3 regions of the Erwinia sp. BNK-24-b genome follow, and region 2 is predicted to be linked to each of the others. Evidence: predicted binding sites of a transcription regulator. Region 2 holds the regulator's gene; each other region holds the start of a gene.
What was found. The regulator CRP, encoded in region 2, controls carbon source genes, mostly activating them, when cyclic AMP is high. The targets are predictions, from matches to a motif close to ATGTGANNNNNNTCACAT.
Positions count from the first base shown of each region.

Region 1 (7,924 bases), 150 kb from region 2:
ATCCGCGTGACGGAAGGCGAAGAACGCAAGTTTATCGGCATGGCGGAAGTGGCCGACGATGGCCGCGTCGCGCCACGGCGGCTGGTTGTAGAATATTCCGATGCGGCATTTGCGAAAGCCTCAGGCTCAGAGTAGAATGACTCGGCTTTACACTGGGTTGCTGAATTAGAGATCGGCACCTGTACATTTATCTTAAAATTTGGAGTGGTAACATGTCTCTAAGTGTTGAAACTAAAGCGCAGATCGTTGCTGATTACGGCCGTGATGCAAACGACAGTGGTTCTACCGAAGTTCAGGTTGCTCTGCTGACCGCACAGATTAACCATCTGCAGGGTCACTTCTCTGAGCACAAAAAAGACCACCACAGCCGTCGCGGTCTGCTGCGTATGGTTTCTCAGCGTCGTAAACTGCTGGATTACCTGAAGCGTAAAGATGTAGCACGTTACACCAGCCTGATCGAGCGTCTGGGTCTGCGTCGCTAGTCTTACAATCTGCTGCCTTTTTCTTCAGTCACCTGCGAGGAAAAGGAAACCAAAGGCAGATTTATGCGAGTTTCGCTAAAAAGGGGCCTTTACGGCCCCTTTTTTCAGTCTGAACGCAGCAATCCAGGCCAAACTATTGTATTGTTGCTGAGTGTGATCTTCAGTTGCAGAGATTCGCGCGGCTAATGAGAGGCTTTGTCCCATGGGGGATTAGGGTTGTCATTAGTCGCGAGGATGCAAAGAAGATTTAAGATTCACGGCAGGGCGGTGCCTTGCCAGGAACGTTAAGGATATAATTTTGCTGAATCCGATCGTAAAAAAATTCCAGTATGGTCAGCATACCGTTACGCTTGAAACCGGTATGATGGCGCGCCAGGCAACGGCTGCCGTGATGGTAAGCATGGACGATACTGCCGTATTCGTCACCGTTGTGGGCCAGAAAAAAGCTAAGCCAGGTCAGGACTTCTTCCCACTGACCGTTAACTACCAGGAGCGTACCTACGCTGCTGGCCGTATCCCGGGCAGCTTCTTCCGTCGTGAAGGCCGTCCAAGCGAAGGCGAAACCCTGATTGCGCGTCTGATTGACCGCCCGGTTCGTCCGCTGTTCCCGGAAGGTTTCGTTAACGAAGTGCAGGTTATCGCTACCGTGGTTTCCGTTAACCCACAGGTTAACCCGGATATCGTGGCGATGATCGGTGCGTCCGCCGCGCTGAGCCTGTCAGGCATTCCGTTCAACGGCCCAATCGGTTCTGCCCGCGTAGGTTATATCAATGACCAGTACGTGCTGAACCCAACCACCGACGAGCTGAAAGAGAGCAAGCTGGATCTGGTGGTTGCCGGTACCGAAGGTGCGGTACTGATGGTGGAATCCGAAGCGGAACTGCTGAGCGAAGACCAGATGCTGGGTGCCGTAGTATTTGGCCACGAGCAGCAGCAGGTTGTAATTGAGAACATCAAGGCGCTGGTTGCCGAAGCCGGTAAACCACGCTGGGACTGGCAGCCAGAAGCGGTTAACGAAGCGCTGCACAGCCGCATCGCCGCGCTGGCCGAATCTCGCCTGAGCGACGCCTATCGCATCACTGAAAAACAGGAGCGCTATGCTCAGGTTGACGTGATCAAATCTGAAACCACAGCGGCGCTGCTGGCGGAAGATGCAGACCTGGATGAAGGCGAAATCAGCGACATCCTGCACGGTCTGGAAAAGAACGTGGTGCGTAGCCGCATTCTGCGTGGCGAGCCGCGTATCGACGGTCGTGAAAAAGATATGATCCGTGGCTTGGACGTGCGCACTGGCGTACTGCCGCGTACTCACGGCTCCGCGCTGTTTACCCGTGGTGAAACTCAGGCGCTGGTAACGGCTACGCTGGGTACCGCGCGTGACGCACAGAATCTGGACGAGCTGATGGGCGAACGTACCGACAGCTTCCTGTTCCACTACAACTTCCCTCCATACTCCGTAGGTGAAACCGGTATGGTCGGTTCGCCGAAGCGTCGTGAAATTGGTCACGGTCGTCTGGCGAAGCGTGGCGTGCTGGCCGTTATGCCTAAAGGCGATGCGTTCCCGTACACCGTGCGCGTAGTGTCAGAAATCACCGAATCTAACGGTTCATCGTCAATGGCTTCCGTTTGCGGTGCTTCTCTGGCGCTGATGGATGCGGGCGTGCCGATCAAAGCGGCCGTAGCCGGTATCGCGATGGGTCTGGTTAAAGATAACGACAACTTTGTCGTGCTGTCTGATATCCTGGGCGATGAAGATCACCTGGGCGATATGGACTTTAAAGTAGCCGGTAGCCGTGAAGGCATCACCGCGCTGCAGATGGACATTAAAATCGAAGGTATCACCCGCGAAATCATGCAGGTGGCACTGAACCAGGCTAAGGGCGCACGTCTGCACATCCTGGGCGTAATGGAACAGGCTATCAGCACGCCACGCGGCGATATCTCTCAGTTTGCTCCGCGCATCCATACCATCAAGATCAGCCCGGACAAGATCAAAGACGTTATCGGTAAAGGCGGCTCCGTTATTCGTGCGCTGACCGAAGAAACCGGCACCACCATCGAAATCGAAGATGACGGTACCGTAAAAATCGCGGCAACCGATGGCGACAAAGCGAAATTTGCTATCCGTCGTATCGAAGAGATCACTGCAGAAATCGAAGTGGGCCGTATCTACAACGGTAAAGTTACTCGTATCGTAGACTTCGGTGCCTTCGTCGCTATCGGCGGCGGTAAAGAAGGTCTGGTGCATATTTCTCAAATCGCCGACAAGCGCGTTGAGAAAGTCACTGACTATCTGCAGATGGGCCAGGAAGTGCCGGTGAAGGTACTGGAAGTTGATCGTCAGGGCCGCGTGCGCCTGAGCATCAAAGAAGCAGCCGAGCCGGAAGCGGCGGCTGCGCCAGCACCAGAAGCTTCAGCAGAGTAAGAAGAACGCTAAGCTCTCCGCCGTTGGGCGGAGAGCCGTTTCATCGCGAGGGCAGGACGACACCTTGTGCACGGCAGGCGGATGAAGGAGTCATCCCATTGTTTGTATTCGGGAGTGGAAATGAAGCCTTTTTTGCGCTGGTGTTTCGTTGCGACAGCTTTAACGCTGGCAGGATGCAGCAACTCGGATTGGCGTAACAACGAGGTTTTAGCTGTTCCGCTACAGCCTACGCTGCAACAGGAAGTTATCCTGGCACGCATGGAACAAATTCTTGCCAGTCGGGCCCTGACCGATGATGAACGCGCACAGCTGTTATATGAGCGCGGAGTGTTGTATGATAGTCTTGGTTTGAGAGCACTGGCGCGAAATGATTTTTCACAAGCGCTATCTGTCAGACCAGATATGCCGGAAGTATTCAATTACTTAGGCATATATCTAACGCAGGCAGGCAACTTTGATGCCGCCTACGAAGCGTTTGATTCTGTACTTGAGCTTGATCCAACTTACAATTATGCGCATTTAAATCGCGGTATCGCCCTCTACTACGGTGGAAGATTTAAACTGGCGCAAGATGATCTGCTGGCGTTTTATCAAGACGATCCTAACGATCCCTTCCGCAGCCTTTGGCTCTATCTCAATGAACGCGAGATAAACGCCGACCAGGCAGCCGTATCGCTTCAACAGCGCTACGACAAAGCGGACAGAGACCAATGGGGATGGAATATTGTCGAGTTCTACCTGGGCCATATCAGCGAAAACACGCTGATGGAGAGGCTCAAGGCGGACGCAACGGATAACACCTCGCTCGCTGAACATCTCAGTGAAACCAACTTCTATTTAGGTAAGCACTACCTAAGTCTGGGGGAGAAGAGCAACGCAGAAGCGTTGTTCAAGCTGACGGTCGCCAACAACGTACATAACTTTGTTGAGCACCGATATGCATTGTTGGAGCTGGCGCTACTCGGCCAGACACAAGACGATTTATCAGAATCTGACCAGCAATAGCTGACGAACTTTTTTTGTCCTGATTTTTGAAATGTCATCATCTTCACGGGTGAGGGCTTTCTTGTTCGTCGAAACCACTAATTTGAGCCGGTTCACACTTTTTGATGAAAATGACTGAATGTTTTCACGACGAGTTATGTAGACTGGCCGCCGCAATCTAAGAGGCACGTGTACTACATGACTGAAATTGAAACCACTTTTGCTGACCTGGGTCTGAACGAATCCATCCTCGAATCACTTAACGGCATAGGCTATGTGAAGCCATCTCCGATCCAGGCTGAGTGTATTCCTCACCTGCTGGCGGGCCGTGACGTACTGGGTATGGCACAGACCGGTAGTGGCAAAACCGCAGCGTTCTCGCTGCCATTGCTGAACAACATTGACAGTAACCTGAAAGCGCCGCAGATCCTGGTGCTGGCACCAACTCGTGAGTTGGCGGTTCAGGTTGCAGAAGCCGTAACTGAATTCTCTAAACACATGCGCGGTCTTAACGTAGTGGCCCTTTACGGCGGCCAGCGTTATGACGTACAGCTGCGTGCACTGCGTCAGGGTCCACAGGTTGTTGTGGGTACGCCTGGCCGTTTGCTGGACCACCTGAAACGCGGCACGTTAGACCTTTCTAACCTGCGCGGCCTGGTGCTGGACGAAGCCGATGAAATGCTGCGTATGGGCTTCATCGAAGACGTTGAAACTATCATGGCGCAGATCCCGGAAGGTCATCAGACCGCTCTGTTCTCTGCAACTATGCCTGAAGCGATCCGTCGTATTACCAAACGCTTCATGAAAGAGCCGCAGGAAGTGCGTATTCAGTCAAGCCTGACCACGCGTCCTGACATCAGCCAGAGCTACTGGACAGCCTACGGCCGTAAAACCGACGCGCTGGTACGCTTCCTGGAATCAGAAGATTTTGATGCGGCGATCATCTTCGTTCGTACCAAAAACGCAACGCTGGAAGTGGCTGAAGCGCTGGAGCGCAGCGGTTACAACAGTGCAGCTCTGAACGGCGATATGAACCAGGCACTGCGTGAGCAGACGCTGGAGCGCCTGAAAGATGGTCGACTGGATATCCTGATTGCGACCGACGTTGCGGCACGTGGTCTGGACGTTGAGCGTATCAGCCTGGTTGTAAACTATGACATCCCTATGGATGCAGAGTCTTACGTCCACCGTATCGGCCGTACCGGCCGTGCTGGCCGTGCTGGTCGCGCGCTGCTGTTCGTTGAGAACCGCGAGCGTCGTCTGCTGCGCAACATCGAACGCACCATGAAGCTGACTATTCCAGAAGTTGAGCTGCCAAACGCAGAACTGCTGGGCGAGCGTCGCCTGGCTAAGTTCGCGGCGAAGGTTCAGCAGCAGCTGGAAAGCAGCGATCTGGAACAGTACCGTGCGCTGCTGAGCAAAATGCAGCCTGCGGAAGAAGAGCTGGATATCGAAACGCTGGCTGCCGCACTGCTGAAAATGGCACAGGGCGAGCGTCCGCTGATCGTTCCTGCCGATCCGGCTCCGCGTCCGCGTCGTGAGTTCAAAGAGCGTGACGATCGCCGTGGCGACCGTCCGGATCGTGGTCCTCGCGAAAGCCGTGATGGCGACCGTCCACGTCGTGAACGTCGTGACGTTGGCGATATGGAAGTTTACCGTATCGAAGTGGGTCGTGATGACGGCGTTGAAGTACGTCACATCGTTGGCGCTATCGCTAACGAAGGCGACATCAGCAGCCGCTATATCGGCAACATCAAGCTGTTTGGTACGCACTCTACCATCGAGCTGCCGAAAGGCATGCCGGGCGATATCCTGTCTCATTTCACCCGCACGCGTATTCTGAACAAACCGATGAATATGCAGCTGATTGGTGATGCACAGCCTCGTCCTGCCGATCGCGGTGGCGAGCGTCGTGGTGGTCCAGGCGCTGGTGCTGGTCGTGGCGGCTTCGGCGGCGGTCGTAGCGAAGGCGGCCGCAGCGAAGGCGGTCGTCGCTTCAGCAACGAGCGTAGCGGTGGCGGCGAACGTCGTGGCGGCGGTTTCAGCCGTGACGGTGGTAACCGTGGTCCGCGTCGTGAAGACGGCAGCGCACCAACCCGTCGTCGTGATGCGTAAGCACTGACTGCGAAATAAAAAACCAGCCTTCGGGCTGGTTTTTTTTTGCTCTTTATATTGGTCTTAAGCACTATTCCGGCAAGGATCGCTTTCTGGCAGAAGCGGTAATTTAATGGCCGGGCGGAGGAGAGGATCCCTCCGCCGCGTCGCTTACAGCGAACGGTAAGCTTCCATCGCCAGCGCAAAAGAGTGCAGGCGCGCTTCCTTATCGAAAATCTGGCCGTTGACCATGATTTCATCCGCCTGCGTTTCCCGCATCAGCGCTACCAGGCCGTGCCGTACTTTATCCACATCGCCAACGATAGACATGCTCAGCGCCTGCTGCACGCCGTACTGCTCGGAAGGCGACCACAGGTTATCCATATTCTCTACCGGCGCAGGCAGCGGGCCTGGCTTGCCGCGACGCAGATTGACGAACTGCTGCTGCATAGAGGTAAAGAGGAAGCGGGCATCGTGCTCGCTGTCGGCAGCGACTACGTTGACGCATACCATGGCATGCGGCTGTGCCAGACGAGCGGACGGCTTGAAGTTTTCCCGGTACAGATGCAGCGCCTGCAGCAGCATATCCGGCGCGAAATGCGAGGCGAAGGCAAACGGCAGCCCTAGCTTCGCGGCCAGCTGTGCGCTGTACAGGCTGGAACCCAGCAGCCATACCGGAATTTTCAGTCCCAGTCCGGGAACAGGCTGTACGGCAGGCTCTGCGCCTTCCGGCGCGTCAAACCAGGCGATCATTTCCGCCACGTCGGACGGGAAGTTATCAACGTGGCCGCCCATATGGCGGCGCAGCGCCATCATCGTACGCTGATCGGAACCCGGCGCGCGCCCCAGGCCCAAATCAATACGGCCGGGGTAGAGGGATTCCAGCGTGCCGAACTGCTCGGCAATAACTAACGGCGAGTGGTTAGGCAGCATCACGCCGCCAGAGCCAAGACGCAGCGTAGTGGTGTTGGCTGCAAGGTAGCCGATCAGCACCGACGTCGCCGCACTGGCGATGCCGGTCATATTGTGGTGCTCCGCCAGCCAGTAGCGGTTAAAGCCCAGTTTTTCCGCCTGCTGCGCCATCGCCAGCGAGGTATGAAAAGCGTCACGCGCGGTCGCGCCCTGCGGGATAGGGGCCAGATCGAGCACGGACAGGGAGGCATTTTTTTTATCAGACATAATCGCTCACTTTATTTCCAGGCTACGCGCCTGCGCAAACACACAGCCTAAGCGATCTTTGGTCAGGTAGATTGGCAATTTGCAGCACTTTACGCATCGAAAAGCCGCTTCGGCAACGGCTCAGGAGCCGGTAAAAGATAAGTATATCTTTACTGATAGAAAACAGAAGGGTAATTATCGGACAGCAGTCAGCGGGCATCCCTTCCCGCCTGTGGCTTAAACCACCAGCGTCAGGCCAGCGACCTGTCGCCAGTAGCCATTGCAGTGATGCTGGTTTGTCAGAGGCAGCGGCGCGCCTCCCGTTTCGTTAGCGCGGAAGGTATCAATCATCGCCAGCGTTTCATCACCCTGAGGCGAAAGCCTGACGATATCGACCAGGCCCTGCATAGAGACCAGCTCGTTACCCAGGTTGTAGCAGTAGCCGCTCATGGTCTGAATGCCGTTCAGGACAAAGACCTGCTGATCTTCCTGAGAGCGCAGCGCCCGGCCCGTCGGATAGTTAATGCAGCAGGTTTCGCATTCGTCCTTACCGCGGTTTTCTGCTCTGGCAGTAAAGCAGCGGGCAGAAAGAGCGAGCGGCAGATAACCGTAGCTCAACACTTCAACCTCAAACTTTCCGCGTATCTCCAGCTGCTCGCACTGTTGTAACAGGCTGGCGAGCCAGTCGCGCGAAAGCTCTACCGGCATGCACCAGCGCACCATACCAAGTTTATGCAGCAGGCGCAGCGTTGCTGCGTTGTAGCAGTTCAGCGCGTGTCCC
Region 1 covers NZ_CP179901.1:419,311-427,234, forward strand. Annotated here, with positions in the region: gene truB (tRNA pseudouridine(55) synthase TruB) at 1-135, shown strand, start outside; gene rpsO (30S ribosomal protein S15) at 213-482, shown strand; gene pnp (polyribonucleotide nucleotidyltransferase) at 781-2,907, shown strand; gene nlpI (lipoprotein NlpI) at 3,028-3,912, shown strand; gene yrbN (protein YrbN) at 4,017-4,073, shown strand; gene ACMGGR_RS02025 (DEAD/DEAH family ATP-dependent RNA helicase) at 4,090-6,006, shown strand; gene ACMGGR_RS02030 (luciferase-like monooxygenase) at 6,157-7,164, opposite strand; gene ACMGGR_RS02035 (U32 family peptidase) at 7,381-7,924, opposite strand, start outside.
Region 1: yrbN (protein YrbN) is a predicted target of CRP. The motif match lies at 3,993-4,010, and genes of this name have one in related genera.

Region 2 (7,924 bases):
ACCGATTGGCAGCAAAATAGATATCGTGTCCGCACGGCTTTCAGGAACGCCCTATGCCGCAAATACGCTTATCGGCTCCATAAACACGCCAGAAAAACTGGTGGTCAATATTAACGGCGTAGACTGCTATACCTTCATTGATTACGTTAACGCCCTTAGCCACGCCAGCAGCAAGTCAGACTTCTTTACTCAGCTGAAGAAAACACGTTATGTGAACAGCGACGTAGATTTCCTGTACAGAAGACATTTCTTTACCGACTGGGCCGCGCGCTATCCTGCAAATGCAAAAGATGTCACGCCTGAAATTAGCGCCAACTATAAAAAAGTCACTAAATATCTTAATCAAAAAGAAGATGGCAGCCACTACATTAACGGGCTGGACGTTCGTAAAAGAGACATTAATTACATTCCCGGCATCGCTATTAATCAGGATGTTATTAGCCAGCTTAAGACCGGGGACTATATTGGCATTTATACAAATTTAGCCGGTCTGGATGTGACGCACGTTGGCATCTTTATCATGACCGATACCGGGCCCGTCTTCCGTAACGCCTCTTCTCTGAAAATAAATAATAAAGTTGTGGACTCACCTTTCACCGAATATATGAAAGGCAAACCGGGCATCATTGTGCTGCGTCCGCTGAAATAAAAGGAGCCAGCATGAAAAGAATGCGGCACTACTCTGTATTATCCTTGCTAATAGCCGGATGTCATTCGTTCGACCCGGCTAACGGTCCTCAGCCTGTATATAATGTTACGCCAGCGGCGACAGAAACCACGCCTGTCGATGCGACAAAATCCATTTTCCCTCTGGCGCGCTACTCGCAGGAGAGTGATAAGTGGTTACCGCCAGCCGCCGTCGGCTATAACACGCCCGTGATAGATGCGGCAACGCAGCAGCGGCACTTCGCCGCGTTAAAGGCGCGCTATTTTGGTACGGGGGAAAAAGATAGATCCCCCTGGAACCCGCTCTATATCGATAAAATTATCGCGACGCATGCAGCCAGGGATGCGATTAACCAGGTCGCGGACACTTACTTAACCAGTAGTGCAAAAAGCTACGGGCTGAATTTTCGCGTGCTTCCTCAGTCATGGAAGGATGCGGTCAAAGCGAATATAACCGTCTCCGTCACTGACGAAAGTGCAGGACGCTCTATTGCCGTCAGAGAAACCTTGCTCAGGGCATTGCCAACCAGCGATCCGGCTTTTGATGACCCAGGACGAGCCGGACAGGGCTATCCTTTTGACAATTTACAGGTATCAGCAATTCGGGCAGGTACGCCGCTTTATACTTTAGCAACCAGTAAAGACAGAGCCTGGCAGTATATTGTCTCCCCCACGCTAATGGGCTGGGTTAAGAGTGACGACGTCGCCACGGTCGATGAAATGTTTGTCACCCGCTGGCGCGGGCTGGCGCAGCAGCAGCTGGCCAGCGCGGTTAGAGAGCCCGTCTCTGTCGCGACAGAAAACCGTTTCTATTTTATCGCGCGTCCCGGCACTATCCTGCCGCTTCAGCAGCAAAACGGGCAGCCTCGCATTGCTGTTCCGGTCAAAACGGCGGATGGCAAGGCCGAAATCAGCTGGGTTAACACAGAACAGCAAGATTTTGCCCCCATGCCGCTGCCAATGACTCCTGCCAATATCGCCAGGTTAATCAAGTCGATGCAGGGCAAACCTTATGGCTGGGGACAATTCAATTTCTATAACGACTGTTCCGCCGAGATGCGTAGCCTGATGATGCCGTTTGGTCTGTTTCTGCCGCGCGATTCCTCTGAGCAAGCCGCAAGCGGTCGCGTGGTCGATGTGAGCAAGCTGAGTCCCGCCGCCCGGCTGGATTATCTGGTGAAAAACGGCAGGCCGTTCACTACGCTGATTCATATTGACGGCCACATTATGCTGTATATCGGCAATACCGAACTCGACGGCAAGCTTGTTCCCATGACTTACCAGAACATGTGGGGATTGCATACGCAAAGCCACGAAGGACGAAGTATTATCGGCGGCGCCGTCTTCTTCCCTTTGCTTACCCACTACCCGGAAGACAAAGATCTGACTTCACTGGCCGCTAAACCATTATTCGCACTTACCTTTATCGAATAAGCCGCCGTTGCCCGGCTCACTACCGGGCAACAGATGACAACGAACAATAAAACGTGCTAACAATGGCGGAATAACGCTCACAGGAAATGCTTATGTCCGCCAAACATCCAGTGATTGCCGTAACCGGTTCCAGCGGCGCAGGCACCACCACCACCAGCCTGGCCTTTCGCAAAATATTTCAACAGCTTGGCCTGCACGCCGCCGAGCTGGAAGGCGACAGCTTCCATCGCTATACCCGGCCTGAAATGGACATGGCGATCCGCAAAGCGCGGGATATGGGCCGCCATATCAGCTATTTTGGGCCTGAAGCCAACGACTTCTCCCTGCTGGAACAGACCTTTGTGGAATATGGCCGCAGCGGCAGCGGTCAGTCCAGAAAATATCTGCATACCTACGACGAGGCAGTACCGTGGAACCAGGTTCCCGGTACGTTTACGCCGTGGCAGCCGCTGCCGGAACCTACCGATGTCCTGTTTTACGAAGGACTGCACGGCGGCGTGGTGACGCCGCAGAATAACGTTTCGCAGCATGTCGATCTGCTGGTTGGCGTGGTGCCGATCGTCAATCTGGAGTGGATACAAAAAATGATCCGCGACACCAGCGAACGCGGGCACTCGCGCGAGGCGGTAATGGACTCCGTAGTGCGCTCAATGGAAGATTACATTAACTTTATTACGCCACAGTTCTCCCGTACCCATATCAACTTTCAGCGCGTGCCGACGGTGGATACCTCCAATCCCTTCGCTGCGCGTGGTATTCCCTCGCTTGATGAAAGCTTTGTCGTGATCCATTTTCAGGCGCTGGAAAATATCGATTTCCCTTATCTGCTGGCGATGCTGCAGGGCGCTTTTATTTCCCATATCAATACGCTGGTGGTGCCGGGCGGCAAAATGGGTCTGGCGATGGAGCTGATCATGGGCCCGCTGGTCAAGCGGCTGATTGAAGGCAAGAAAATTAAGTAGCGCTTCCGGCTTAAGCGCGCGGCGGCTGATGCTTACCCGGGGGTAAGGATTCTCTCAAAATGGAGAATGTTGCTGCCCGCGTTGTCGCTGTCGGTGTAACAAGTTCCTCTAATTCATTTAGTTAACTTATGAAGATGTTCTGATAACTAAAACGGCAATCGGGCAGATTTCCCGCTATGCTGAAGCGAGACAACAGAAGACACCCATGCAAAGCTGTGCTACAAACAAAGCTGAATTTCGTCAGTACTCTACAAACCAGACGAAACGGGACGACATAACGAGCCCGGCACTCAACAGAGAGCCGAATAAAATTCCTGCATTGGGAAGCGCTTGACTATTTCAACGCCTGTCAGGGAACTCTGCCCCTGTATTTAGGCACGATAACAACAGAGGATAACAGCGAATGGTTCTCGGCAAACCGCAAACAGACCCGACACTTGAATGGTTCCTGTCACATTGCCATATTCATAAGTATCCATCCAAAAGTACGCTGATCCACCAGGGTGAGAAAGCAGAAACCCTTTACTACATCGTCAAAGGCGCGGTAGCGGTGTTGATCAAGGATGAAGAAGGCAAAGAGATGATCCTTTCCTACCTCAATCAGGGCGACTTTATTGGCGAGCTTGGCCTGTTTGAAGAAGGCCAGGAGCGCAGCGCCTGGGTACGAGCGAAAACTGCCTGTGAAGTGGCTGAAATCTCTTATAAAAAGTTCCGCCAGCTGATTCAGGTCAACCCTGATATCCTGATGCGTCTTTCCTCACAGATGGCGCGTCGCCTGCAGGTAACCTCAGAGAAAGTGGGCAATTTAGCTTTCCTCGATGTGACAGGTCGCATCGCGCAAACCCTGCTAAACCTGGCTAAGCAGCCGGACGCCATGACCCATCCGGACGGCATGCAGATTAAGATTACCCGTCAGGAAATTGGTCAAATCGTTGGCTGCTCGCGTGAAACCGTTGGGCGTATCCTGAAGATGCTGGAAGATCAAAATCTGATCTCCGCTCACGGTAAAACTATCGTTGTCTACGGCACACGCTAAGCCGTTCTGAGAGTAAGGCGCAATATCGCTATTGCGCCTTTTTAGCAGATCCAGATTATGTGGCGCCGACTCATCTATCATCCCGAAGTTAACTACGCGCTGCGCCAGACGCTGGTGCTGTGCCTGCCCGTGACCGTTGGCTGGCTGCTGGGCAGTCTGCAAAATGGCCTTCTCTTCTCGCTGGTGCCTGCCTGCTGCAATATTGCCGGTCTGGACACGCCGCACAAACGCTTCTTTAAGCGCCTGCTTATCGGCGGGGGCCTGTTCGCCCTCAGCAGTTTCCTGGTGCAGTATCTGGGCGAGCATGCCGTTCCGTTGCCCGCTATCCTGTTTTTTATGGCGCTGCTGCTGGGCGTGACCGGCGAAATCAGCCCGCTACACGGCAGACTGCTGCCCGGCGCCTTAATTGCCGGGATTTTTACCCTCAGCCTTGCGGGACGCATGCCGATCTGGGAGCCGCCTTCGCTCTATATCCTGGGCACCGTCTGGTACGGCGTTTTTAACTGGTTCTGGTTCTGGCTGTGGAAAGAGCAGCCGATGCGGGAAACGCTGAGCCTGCTTTACCGCGAGCTGGCTGACTATTGCGAAGCCAAATATACGCTGCTCACCAAACTGACCGACCCGGAAAAAGCGCTGCCGCCGCTGCTGGCTCGTCAGCAAAAGGCGGTCGATCTGATTACCACCTGCTATCAGCAGATGCACATGCTCTCCGCCAGCAATGACAATCATCACAAACGGCTGACCCGTGCTTTCCAGGTAGCGCTGGATTTGCAGGAGCATATCGCCGTCAGCCTGCACCAGCCGGAAGAGGTGCAGAAGCTGGTCGAACAAAGTCATGCTGAAGCCGTGATCCGCTGGAATGCGCTGACCATCGCCGCCCGTTTGCGGGAGCTTGCTGATAATATCCTGTATCACCAGCTACCTGAGCGTTTCAGCATGGAGAAACAGCTGCGGGCGCTGGAAAAAATCGCCCGTCAGCATCCTGCCAATCCGGTGGGTAATTTTTGCGCTTATCACTTTAACCGCATCGCCCGCGTGTTACGAACCCAGCGGCCGCTCTATCAGCGCGATTTAATGGCCGACAGGCAAAAACGGCTGCCGCTGCTGCCCGCTATTAAAAGCTATCTGTCCCTGAAGTCCGCGGCGCTGCGTACCGCAGCCAGATTTGCCGTGATGCTCGCTTTCGCCAGTTCGCTGGCCCTGTTCTTTAATCTGCCCAAGCCCTACTGGATACTGATGACGGTGATGTTCGTCAGCCAGAACGGCTACAGCGCGACCAGGGTAAGGATCCAGCACCGTGCGCTGGGCACGCTTGCCGGACTGGTTATCGCCGCCCTGACGCTACGGTTTCAGGTGCCGGAATCGGCCGTGCTGCTGGTGATGCTAACGCTGACGCTGGCTGGCTATCTGGTTATTCGTAAATTTTACGGCCTGGCGATGATTGGCTTTACCGTCACGGCGGTCTATTCACTGCAGCTGCTGGCGCTGAACGGTGCCGATTTTCTACTGCCGCGCCTGCTGGATACGCTGATGGGTTGCCTGATCGCCTTCGGCGGCATGGTCTGGCTCTGGCCGCAGTGGCAGAGCGGCCTGCTGCGACAGAACGCCCACGACGCGCTGGAAACCTATCAGGAAGCTTTACGGCAGCTGCTGGGCAACGAACAGGATCCGCAAAAGCTGGCATGGCAACGCATGCGGGTTAATCAGGCGCACAATGCGCTGTTTAACTCGCTAAATCAGGCGATGCAGGAACCGGGATTTAACGCCAGCTATCTGGCCGATATGAAACTGTGGGTAACGCACAGCCAGTTCATTGTTGAACACATTAATGCGATGACCATCCTGGCACGCGAACATACCATGCTGACGCCACAGCTTGCCGAGCGCTATTTACAGACCTGCGAAGTGGCCCTACAGCGCTGCCAGCAGCGGCTGGAATATGATGGCCCCAGCTCTGACAGCAACGTGCTGGATGCGCAGATTGAGTTTCATCAGGGAGCGGTAACGGTTCTGGAAAGGCATGTAAAAAGGATTTTGAGCCACCTGGGCGTGATGCACACTATCTCATCGCTGGCGTGGAGCAATCGACCTCATCATGGACGCTGGCTGTCGCGCCATCTGAGAAAATCCGCCTGAGCAATAGCCGGAGGTGTTCAGCCTCCGGCTATTCGTCTTAAGCCAGCAGCTTTTTCACTGCGGTGGCAAAGCGATTCATCCCTTCTTCAATATCGGCCGGTTCAATCACCAGAGAAGGCGCGAAACGGATAACATCCGTGCCGGCGTTGAGGATCATCACGCCTTCTGCCGCAGCAGCGTTCAGGAAATCGCGTGCTTTGCCCGCATGCTGCGGCTTCAGCGCCGCGCCGATCAGCAGCCCTTTACCACGGATGTCGGTGAACAGATCCAGCTGTGCATCCAGCGCTTTCAGAGCGGTAACAAACTGCTCGCGACGCGCTTCCACGCCGTTCAGGACTTCTTCGGTATTGATAATATCCAGCGCCGCTTCCGCTACTGCGCAAGCCAGTGGATTACCGCCATAGGTGGTACCGTGAACGCCCGGAGCCATAACGGAAGCGATTTCGTTGGTGGTCAGCATGGCGCTAACCGGGAAACCGCCGCCCAGCGCTTTCGCGGTGGTCAGAATATCGGGCTGCACGCCGTAATGCTCATGGGCAAACAGCTTGCCGCTGCGGCCCATGCCGCTTTGCACTTCATCCAGCACCAGCAGCGCCTGATGTTTATCGCACAGCTCGCGCAGGCCCTGCATAAATTCCTGCGTCGCGGGCATTACGCCGCCTTCGCCCTGAATGGGTTCAACCACGATGGCACAGGTATGATCGTCAATAACCGCTTTCACCGCCGCCAGATCGTTAAAAGGCACATGGATAATATCGGCAGGTTTCGGACCAAAACCGTCGGAATATTTTGGCTGTCCGCCAACGGAAACGGTAAACAGCGTACGTCCGTGGAAAGCATTATGAAAAGCAATAATCTTGCTTTTGAACGGCGAATGGCGTTTAGTAGCGTAGTAACGGGCCATTTTAAAAGCCGCTTCGTTGGCTTCGGCACCGGAGTTGGCAAAGAATACGCGTTCGGCAAAGGTGGCGGCAATCAGCTTGCTGGCCAGGCGCAGCGCAGGTTCGTTAGTAAATACGTTGCTGGTGTGCCACAGCGTTTCGCCCTGGGTTTTTAGCGCTTCTACCAGCGCCGGATGGCAGTGGCCCAGCGCGGTAACGGCGATGCCGCCAGAGAAGTCGACGTACTCTTTGCCCTGCTGATCCCAGACGCGACTGCCTTTTCCTTTTACCGGCACGAACTGCGCTGGTGCATAAACAGGCAGTATCACCTCATCAAACGTTGCGCGCGTTACCGCTAATTTATCCGCTGCCATTGCCTACCTCATCTTTTTTACGTTACAGAAAAGTGAAATTATAATCACAAAATATGCATAAAAAATCACTTTAAGGCAAACAATATTATTGCCTGAGGAAATTTTGCAGCAGCTGATGCCCCTGCTCGCTAAGAATACTTTCCGGATGAAACTGTACGCCCTGCAGCGGCAAATGACGATGCCGAAAGCCCATAATTTCATCGCGTTGCCCCTCACGCAGCGTCCAGGCCGTGACGTCAAACTCCTCGGGCAGCGAAGCCGACTCCACAATTAGCGAATGATAGCGCGTGACCGTCAGCGGATGATTCAGTCCGGCAAATACGCCGCCATCGTTATGCTCAATCGCTGATGTCTTACCATGCATCACTTCCCGCGCCCGGACGACCCTGCCGCCAAAAGCCTGAGCTATCGCCTGGTGACCCAGACAAACGCCGA
Region 2 covers NZ_CP179901.1:267,089-275,012, reverse strand. Annotated here, with positions in the region: gene ACMGGR_RS01200 (DUF1460 domain-containing protein) at 1-649, shown strand, start outside; gene ACMGGR_RS01195 (SH3 domain-containing protein) at 661-2,100, shown strand; gene ACMGGR_RS01190 (phosphoribulokinase) at 2,193-3,062, shown strand; gene crp (cAMP-activated global transcriptional regulator CRP) at 3,466-4,098, shown strand; gene ACMGGR_RS01180 (YccS/YhfK family putative transporter) at 4,156-6,234, shown strand; gene argD (bifunctional acetylornithine/succinyldiaminopimelate transaminase) at 6,272-7,489, opposite strand; gene ACMGGR_RS01170 (aminodeoxychorismate synthase component II) at 7,575-7,924, opposite strand, start outside.

Region 3 (7,924 bases), 1.4 Mb from region 2:
TACGGGTATTTCCAGCAAGAGTATTCATAGTCTGAGCCCGATACAGAGGTTGTTATAGGCTGGAGCAGCGTCCAGCTTTATTTAAGGGGGCGGGAACGACGCCCCGGGCCTGCTTACAGTGAATTCATGACGTTGGCCGGCCGCTGCTGCTCTTTCACACACTGAATAATCTGCTGCACGCAGCGCTCGCCGATGGCGCTGATCGCCCCGTCGGTATAGCCCGCGATATGTGAGGTAGGGATAAAATTATTCAGCGAGAACAGGGGATGCGACTCCAGCGGCTCATGGTCAAAGACGTCTGCTGCGGCACCGGCAATCACGTTGTCGGAAAGCGCGTTAAACAGATCGGTTTCGTTCACCACGCCACCACGTGAAACGTTGATCAGAAAGGCGGATTTCTTCATCTTTGCGATTCTGGCGGCATCAAACAGGTTACGTGTCTCAGCGGTCAGCGGCGTGTGCAGGGTGATAAAGTCACACTGCTCCGTCAGCCGATCCAGACTGACAAACTCAACGTTGTGTTCGGCGGCAAATTGCTGGTCGGGATAGAAATCAAAGGCCAGCACACGCATATTGAAGCCGCTGGCGCGCAGTGCAACCTGCTTACCGATGTTGCCAAGGCCGATAATGCCCAGCGTTTTACCATAAACATCTGTGGCGAAAATGCGCGGCCACTGCCCGGCACGGGTTTCCACCGCTGCCGTCGTGACCTGACGTGCCGCGTTAAGGATCAGCGCAAAAGCAAAATCGGCCACCGCGTGCTTGTTGGCATCCGGCACGTTGGTCACATAGATACCGCGTGCTTTGGTGGCAGCCAGATCGATGTTATCGACGCCTACGCCGTGCTTGCAGACAATGGAAAGCTGCGGGGCCAGCGCCAGCAGTTCTTCATTCACGTCGGTAAAGGCAACGATCATCGCCACGGTTTCCGCCAGGTGTGGCTGTAGGACACTCAGCGGTGCATCGGCAGGCAGTTTGATCAGCTCAAATCCCTGCTGCCGCAGCGTGTCGATCGGCTGAGTATCGTATTTCGCGAAGGATGGGGAAGTGCAAATCACTTTCATCTTGCGTGTCCTGGTATCAAAGCGGGCGGCAACGCCGCCGCAAATTAGTGAATATATTGATTAACGATCTGGCGAATACGCTGTTCTTCTTCCGCGCTGAAGCGGACGGCATAGCGGCTTTCGCCTACGTCATGGCCCATCAGCGCGACGGCCTTTTTCACGGCCGCAGGCGAGAAGCCCACGCTGTAAAGGTCGGTACGCAGGCCGGTGACGTTTTCCTGCGCTTTGTGCGAACCGGCAATATCGCCGTCGCGGAAGCGTGCCCAGATAGCGTTGATCTCGTTCGGTGCGACGTTGGCCAGCCCGGAGATACAGGCAGAGCAGCCGTCAACAAAACCCTGATGGATCAGCGAGTCAGGGCCGTTCAGAACGTCAAAGTTATCAATGCCTTCCGCCGCCTGCAGGAAGCCGCTCAGGCTTTCATAGCTGCCCGCGCTATCCTTGATGCCGATGATGTTCGGGTGAGCGGCCAGCTTGCGCACCGTTTCAGGTTGCAGCGTGTTACCGGTGCGGGCCGGGATGTTGTAGAGGAAAATCGGTACGTCCAGCGCATCCGCTACTTCTTCATAATGCGCAATCAGCTCTTCCTGCTTCAGCGGCACAAACCACGGTGTGATCACCGAAACGGCGTCTACGCCCAGCGCGGCTACCTGTTTGCCAAGGCGGATAGTCTCACGAGTGGAGATCTCGCCAATGTGCGCCACTACGTGTGCTTTGCCTGCCACTTCTTCCACGCAGGTTTTCGCTACGGCCAGCTTCTCTTGTGCATTCAGCACAAAAAACTCGCCGTTGGTGCCGCCGCAGAAAATACCGTTACCCGCTGCCAGCTGGCGCCGGATCTGTACGCGCATGGCCGCTTCGTTATAGTCGCCATCTTTCGTAAACGGCGTGACGATGGCAGTCAGTACGCCAGTGATTTTTTTGCTCATGGTGTCCTCGTAATTTGTCAGTGATTCAGGGCCGGGAACAGCGTCAGGTAGACCTCGCGGACGTCGTTGGCGCTAACCGGGGCAGGAACGTTCTTCATCAGGCGCTGTACGTCCAGCGCGGCTTCGACCAGGTACGGCAGATGGTCGGCATTGATACCCAGCTCATCCAGGCTGGCGGGAAGTTTCAGGCGTTTTACCAGCGCGGCGAAGTAGTCCACCAGCGCCACGGACTTCTCTTCTTTACTTAGCGAAGCATCCGCGTCCGGCAGTAAGTCATAGACCTGAGCAAATTTGCCGACGGCGGCAGGGCGCACAAAGCGCATGCACGGTGCCAGCAGAATGGCGTTCGCCACGCCGTGTGGAATATGGTATTTGCCGCCAAGCGGATAGGACATGGCATGCACCAGATGCGTTCCCGCATGGGCGATAGCCGCGCCGCCATAGTAAGAAGCCCACAGCATATCGAGACGCGCCGCCAGGTTTTTCGGGTCGGCCACTGCCGTTTCCAGGCTGGTAAACAGCTTTTTCAGGCCGATCAGCGCATAGTTGTCGCTGACCGGATTCGACACGGTGGCGGTAAAACATTCAATTAAATGGCAGAGCGCATCAATACCGGTAGAAGAAGCGATATGCGCCGGCATGCTGGTGGTCAGTTCGGGCGCAAGAATGACGTAATCCGGCAGCATCACGGGCGAAATAATGCCGACTTTGGTTTCCTTTTCCGGGATTGCCAGAATCGCATTCGGCGTGGCTTCGGAACCTGTTCCGGCGGTCGTAGGTATTAATAAAGAAGCAGTGCGGCGCTGCGGTTTTTCGCCCGCTAACAGCGCATCCAGCGAAGGCGCACCGGTACAGCACAGCACGGAAAGCAGCTTAGCAACATCCAGCACGCTACCGCCGCCGATGCCAATCACCAGATCCACGTTTTGTACCTGTAACGAAGTTACAACGGCTGCCACGTCATGCTGACTGGGTTCCGGCGGAACGGTGTCCACAATACTCAGCGTCGTTTTGCTGCGAAGCTGCCCGATAAGCTGTTGTACCGCTGCGATGCCAGCGATGTTCTTATCCGTCACCAGCAGTACGTGCTGATGGTTTTGTAGCAGATAGCCGATGTCGTTAAGCGTCTGATAGCCACTAATCACGGTGCTGTTGATGGTCATGCGTCCTGTCCTGCTGATGAGTGAATTGATTATATTTAGTCATTTGCTCGTCAGTGTTGAGCAAGGCCTGATAAATTTATAGGGCAAATCGATATTGATTAATTTGATCATGCTCACATATAATCAATTATGATTGAGTATAATCAATTTGCGGTATGCTACTACTTGCAGGCAGGGAAGCCAATGAAGATAAAACAGGGCATAGAAAGAATACCAGGTGGAATGATGGTCGTTCCGCTGGTCATGGGGGCAGCCATAAATACGTTTGCGCCGCATGCGCTGGAGATCGGTGGGTTTACCACCGCGCTGTTCAAAAATGGCGGCGCGCCTTTAATCGGGGCCTTTCTGCTTTGTATGGGAGCCGGCATTAGCTTCAGGGCCGCCCCTCATACGATTTTGCAGGGCGGAAGCATTACGCTGACTAAACTGCTGGTAGCAACCGGGGTCGGGCTGCTGGTCGAACGTTTTGCCGGAGAGAGCGGGCTGTTTGGCCTGACCAGCATCGCGATTATTTCTGCCATGAGTAACTCTAACGGTGGGCTTTATGCGGCGTTAGTGGGGGAGTTTGGCAACCAGCGTGATGTAGGCGCAATATCCGTTTTGTCACTGAATGACGGTCCGTTTTTTACTCTGATTGCTCTGGGTGCTGCCGGGATGGCAAATATTCCAATAATGGCGCTGGTGGCAGTGCTGATACCACTGGTTGTAGGCATGATCCTTGGGAATATAGACAGCGATATGCGCCATTTCCTGACTAAAGGTGGCCCGCTACTGATCCCGTTCTTTGCCTTCGCGCTTGGTGCCGGAATCAATCTTGGCATGCTGTTGGAAGGAGGGATGGCGGGCGTGTTACTGGGCATCTTAACCACCGTGGTCGGGGGATTTTTTAACATTAAAGCCGATCGCCTGGCGGGCGGGACTGGCGTAGCGGGCGCAGCGGCTTCAAGTACGGCAGGTAATGCCGTCGCCACGCCGCTGGCGATTGCCCAGGCCGATCCGACGCTGGCTTCGGCAGCCTCGGCGGCGGCTCCCTTGATTGCTGCTTCAGTAATCACGACCGCGATATTAACGCCGTTGCTGACATCATGGGTAGCCAGGCGCAATGCTCGCCTTGCTCCAGTAAAAAAGGATCCTATGCGATGAAGATGTTAGTGATAGCCGACGATTTCACCGGCGCTAACGATACCGGCGTGCAGCTGGCCAAAAAGGGTGCCCGTACTGATGTTCTGCTCCGCGATGGGAGCGCTTATAACAGGCACGCAGACGTTATTGTGGTCAATACGGATAGCCGTGCCTGTGATGCTTTGACGGCGGCGAACCGGGTCAGTAAAGCAATTGCCGGGCTGCTTTCAGCCATGGACGCACCTTTAATTTATAAAAAAATAGATTCCACTTTTCGCGGTAACGTGGGTGCGGAAATCGCGGCTGCAATGCAGGCGGTGCATGCCCGTATCGCTATCGTGGCCGCCGCCATCCCTGCCGCAGGAAGAGTAACCCTGAACGGACACTGTCTGGTAAACCAGATCCCTGTTCATCAAACCGAATTCGCCAGCGATCCTAAAACGCCGGTAGCCACCTCTCGCATTGCCGATCTTCTGGCGCAGCAGGCTGGCCTGAAGGTACAGGAGCTTTATCTTGAGCAGGTTCGCTCACCAGACCTTGATCAAACGTTAAAACTGCTGGCCAAAGATGAGCCAACCCTCGTCGTTGTCGATGCCGTAACCGAAGAAGATTTGCAGGCTGTGGCTCAGGCTGCTGTACGTCTTGACTGTCGTTATGTGCTGGCGGGCGCGGCAGGTCTGGCCAATGCCTTACCTTGCTCTGCTTACCTTACGGCGCGCGCAAAACTGCCAATGCTCATTGTTGCCGGATCGATGAGCGAAGCAACACGGCGCCAGGTTGCCTGCGTTAGCCAGCAGGAAAATCTACGGATTGTTGATATTGAGGTGCAGGCCTTGCTCGGTAGCGAACCGCATCGGCAGGTGGATGAACTGGCCGGGATTGCCGCCCGCATACTGCATCAGCGGCAGCACTGTGTGCTGAGAACCTGCCGCGACGAGCGTGACAGGGAACAAATTAATACTTTGTGTGAGCAGTGGCAGCTGACCAGGCAGGCGCTGGGCGAAATCATTAGCCAGCGGCTGGCGGAGCTGACGCTGGCTATTCTGGACCGGGCGCAGGTCGGCAGCCTCTTTCTGACGGGCGGCGATATCGCTATTGCCGTTGCCCGAATTCTCAACGCGCAGGGCTACCGCATTGCCGGAGAGATTGCACCCTGCATCCCCTGGGGAACGTTTACTCAAAGTGATATTGACGATCTTCCTGTGATTACCAAAGCAGGCGGGTTTGGCAGTGAAAACATATTGCGTGAAGCTATCTGCTATATAGAGGAGATGTACAGTGAGGCAAAATAAAGTTGTAGCCGTAACTATGGGCGATCCGGCAGGGATTGGCCCGGAAATTATCATCAAATCTCTGGCCGAGGGAGCATTGTCCGGCGCGTCAGCCGTGGTAGTGGGCTGCGCCAGTACGCTGCAGCGCATTATGGCATTAGGTATTACGCCGCAGGCAGAACTACGGGTATTAAACAGCGTGGCCGACGCGCATTTTGCGCCAGGCATTATCAATATTATTGACGAGCCGCTGGCCGATCCCGCCGCGTTAAAGCCTGGCGTGGTCCAGGTCGCGGCGGGCGATTTAGCCTGGCGCTGTGTGAAACGCGCCACCGAACTGGCACTGGCGGGCGAAGTTCAGGCGATTGCTACCGCGCCGCTGAATAAGGAAGCGCTGCATTCCGCTGGCCATCTTTATCCGGGCCATACTGAACTGCTGGCGAAGCTGACCGACACTAAAAACTACGCGATGGTACTTTATACCGACAGGCTGAAAGTCATCCACGTCACCACGCACATCGCGCTGCGTAAGTTCCTGGATACGCTGAACCGCGAGCGCGTAGAAACGGTAATCGGTATGGCAGAAACCTTCCTCAAGCGCGTTGGCTACGAGAAACCGCGTATCGCGGTCGCTGGCGTTAATCCCCATGCGGGCGAAAACGGCCTGTTCGGCGACGAAGAAATAACCATCGTCGGGCCATCGGTTAAGGCGATGAAGGAGCAGGGCATCAACGTGTCTGGCCCTTGTCCGCCGGATACCGTCTTTCTGCAATGTTATGAAGGGCAGTACGATATAGTGGTCGCAATGTACCATGACCAGGGGCATATCCCGCTGAAGCTGCTGGGCTTTTACGACGGCGTCAATATCACCGCTGGCCTGCCGTTTATCCGCACCTCGGCCGACCACGGCACGGCGTTTGATATTGCCTGGACAGGTAAAGCGAAGTCTGAGAGCATGGCGATTTCCATTCAGCTAGCGATGCAGCTTGCATAAGGATATATGAAGGGACAAAGTCGCCTCGACCAGATTATGGACTATCTGAAAAGTCATAATCTGGTTACCGTCGATCAGCTGGTTGCCGCGATATCCGCGTCGCCAGCCACGATTCGGCGTGATCTCATCAAGCTCGATCAGGAAGGCGTAATCAGCCGTACGCACGGCGGCGTTACGCTTAACCGTTTTATTCCCGCGCAGCCTACCACGCTTGAGAAAATGCAGCGTCACCTGACGGAAAAGCAGGCTATCGCCATAGCGGCCACCGGCCTGGTGAAGGCTAACGATTCCGTCGTGCTGGACGCGGGCACCACTATGCTGGAACTGGCGCGTCAGTTAACGCATTTGCCGCTGCGCGTGATTACGGCAGATTTGCATATCGCGCTGTTTCTGTCGGAGTTCAGGCAGATTGAAGTCACTATCATTGGCGGACGGATTGACGATTCCAGCCAGTCCTGTGTCGGTGAGCATGGCCGCAGGCTGCTGCGCAATATCTATCCGGATGTGGCTTTCGTCAGCTGTAACTCGTGGAGTCTGGAAAAGGGCATTACCACGCCGACCGAGGAAAAAGCGGGGCTGAAAGAGGATTTGCTGGCCAATGCGCGCCGCAAAGTTTTACTGGCGGACAGCAGCAAATATGGGTCGTGGTCGCTGTTTTGCGCGACGCCGCTGCAAAATCTGACCGATATCATTACCGACGAGCAGCTGGGCGAGAAGGAAGTGCAGGAACTCAGCGGCCAGCCTTTTACGCTGACGCTGGCAAAGTAAAAACGGGCCGTCAGCGGCCCGTTCGTAAAACCTATAGCGTTTTAAAGCCAACAGACGGAATATTGCGTCCGTAATAGATTTCCCGCATCTCTTTCCACAGCAGATCGGTAATACGCTTGTGCTCCTGCGGCGTCAGGTCTTCCGGTCTGGTGTTAAACAGGTAGTGTTTCAGGTCAAACTCTTTCAGCAGCATCTTGGTATGGAAGATATTCTCCTGATAGACGTTCACATCCATCATGTCGTACATCGACTTCATATCTTCCGACATAAAGTTTTGAATCGAATTGATTTCATGATCGATAAAGTGCTTCACGCCGTTGACGTCGCGCGTAAAACCACGCACGCGGTAGTCGATGGTGACGATATCGGATTCAAGCTGGTGGATTAAATAGTTCAGCGCTTTCAGCGGCGAAATCACGCCGCAGGTCGAAACCTCAATATCCGCGCGGAAAGTGCAAAGGCCGCCTTCCGGATGGCTTTCCGGATAGGTGTGCACGCAAATATGGCTCTTATCCAGATGCGCAACCACCGAACCCGGCAGCGGGCCAGGATGTTCTGAATTATCAATATCTTTTGGATCGATCGGCTCTTCGCTGACCAGAATAGTGACGCT
Region 3 covers NZ_CP179901.1:3,710,527-3,718,450, reverse strand. Annotated here, with positions in the region: gene ACMGGR_RS17100 (MFS transporter) at 1-28, opposite strand, end outside; gene ACMGGR_RS17095 (phosphoglycerate dehydrogenase) at 114-1,064, opposite strand; gene ACMGGR_RS17090 (dihydrodipicolinate synthase family protein) at 1,109-1,993, opposite strand; gene ACMGGR_RS17085 (iron-containing alcohol dehydrogenase) at 2,011-3,156, opposite strand; gene ACMGGR_RS17080 (2-keto-3-deoxygluconate permease 1) at 3,340-4,299, shown strand; gene dtnK (D-threonate kinase) at 4,296-5,570, shown strand; gene ACMGGR_RS17070 (D-threonate 4-phosphate dehydrogenase) at 5,587-6,543, shown strand; gene ACMGGR_RS17065 (DeoR/GlpR family DNA-binding transcription regulator) at 6,550-7,311, shown strand; gene speD (adenosylmethionine decarboxylase) at 7,343-7,924, opposite strand, start outside.
Region 3: ACMGGR_RS17085 (iron-containing alcohol dehydrogenase) is a predicted target of CRP. The motif match lies at 3,258-3,275, and genes of this name have one in related genera.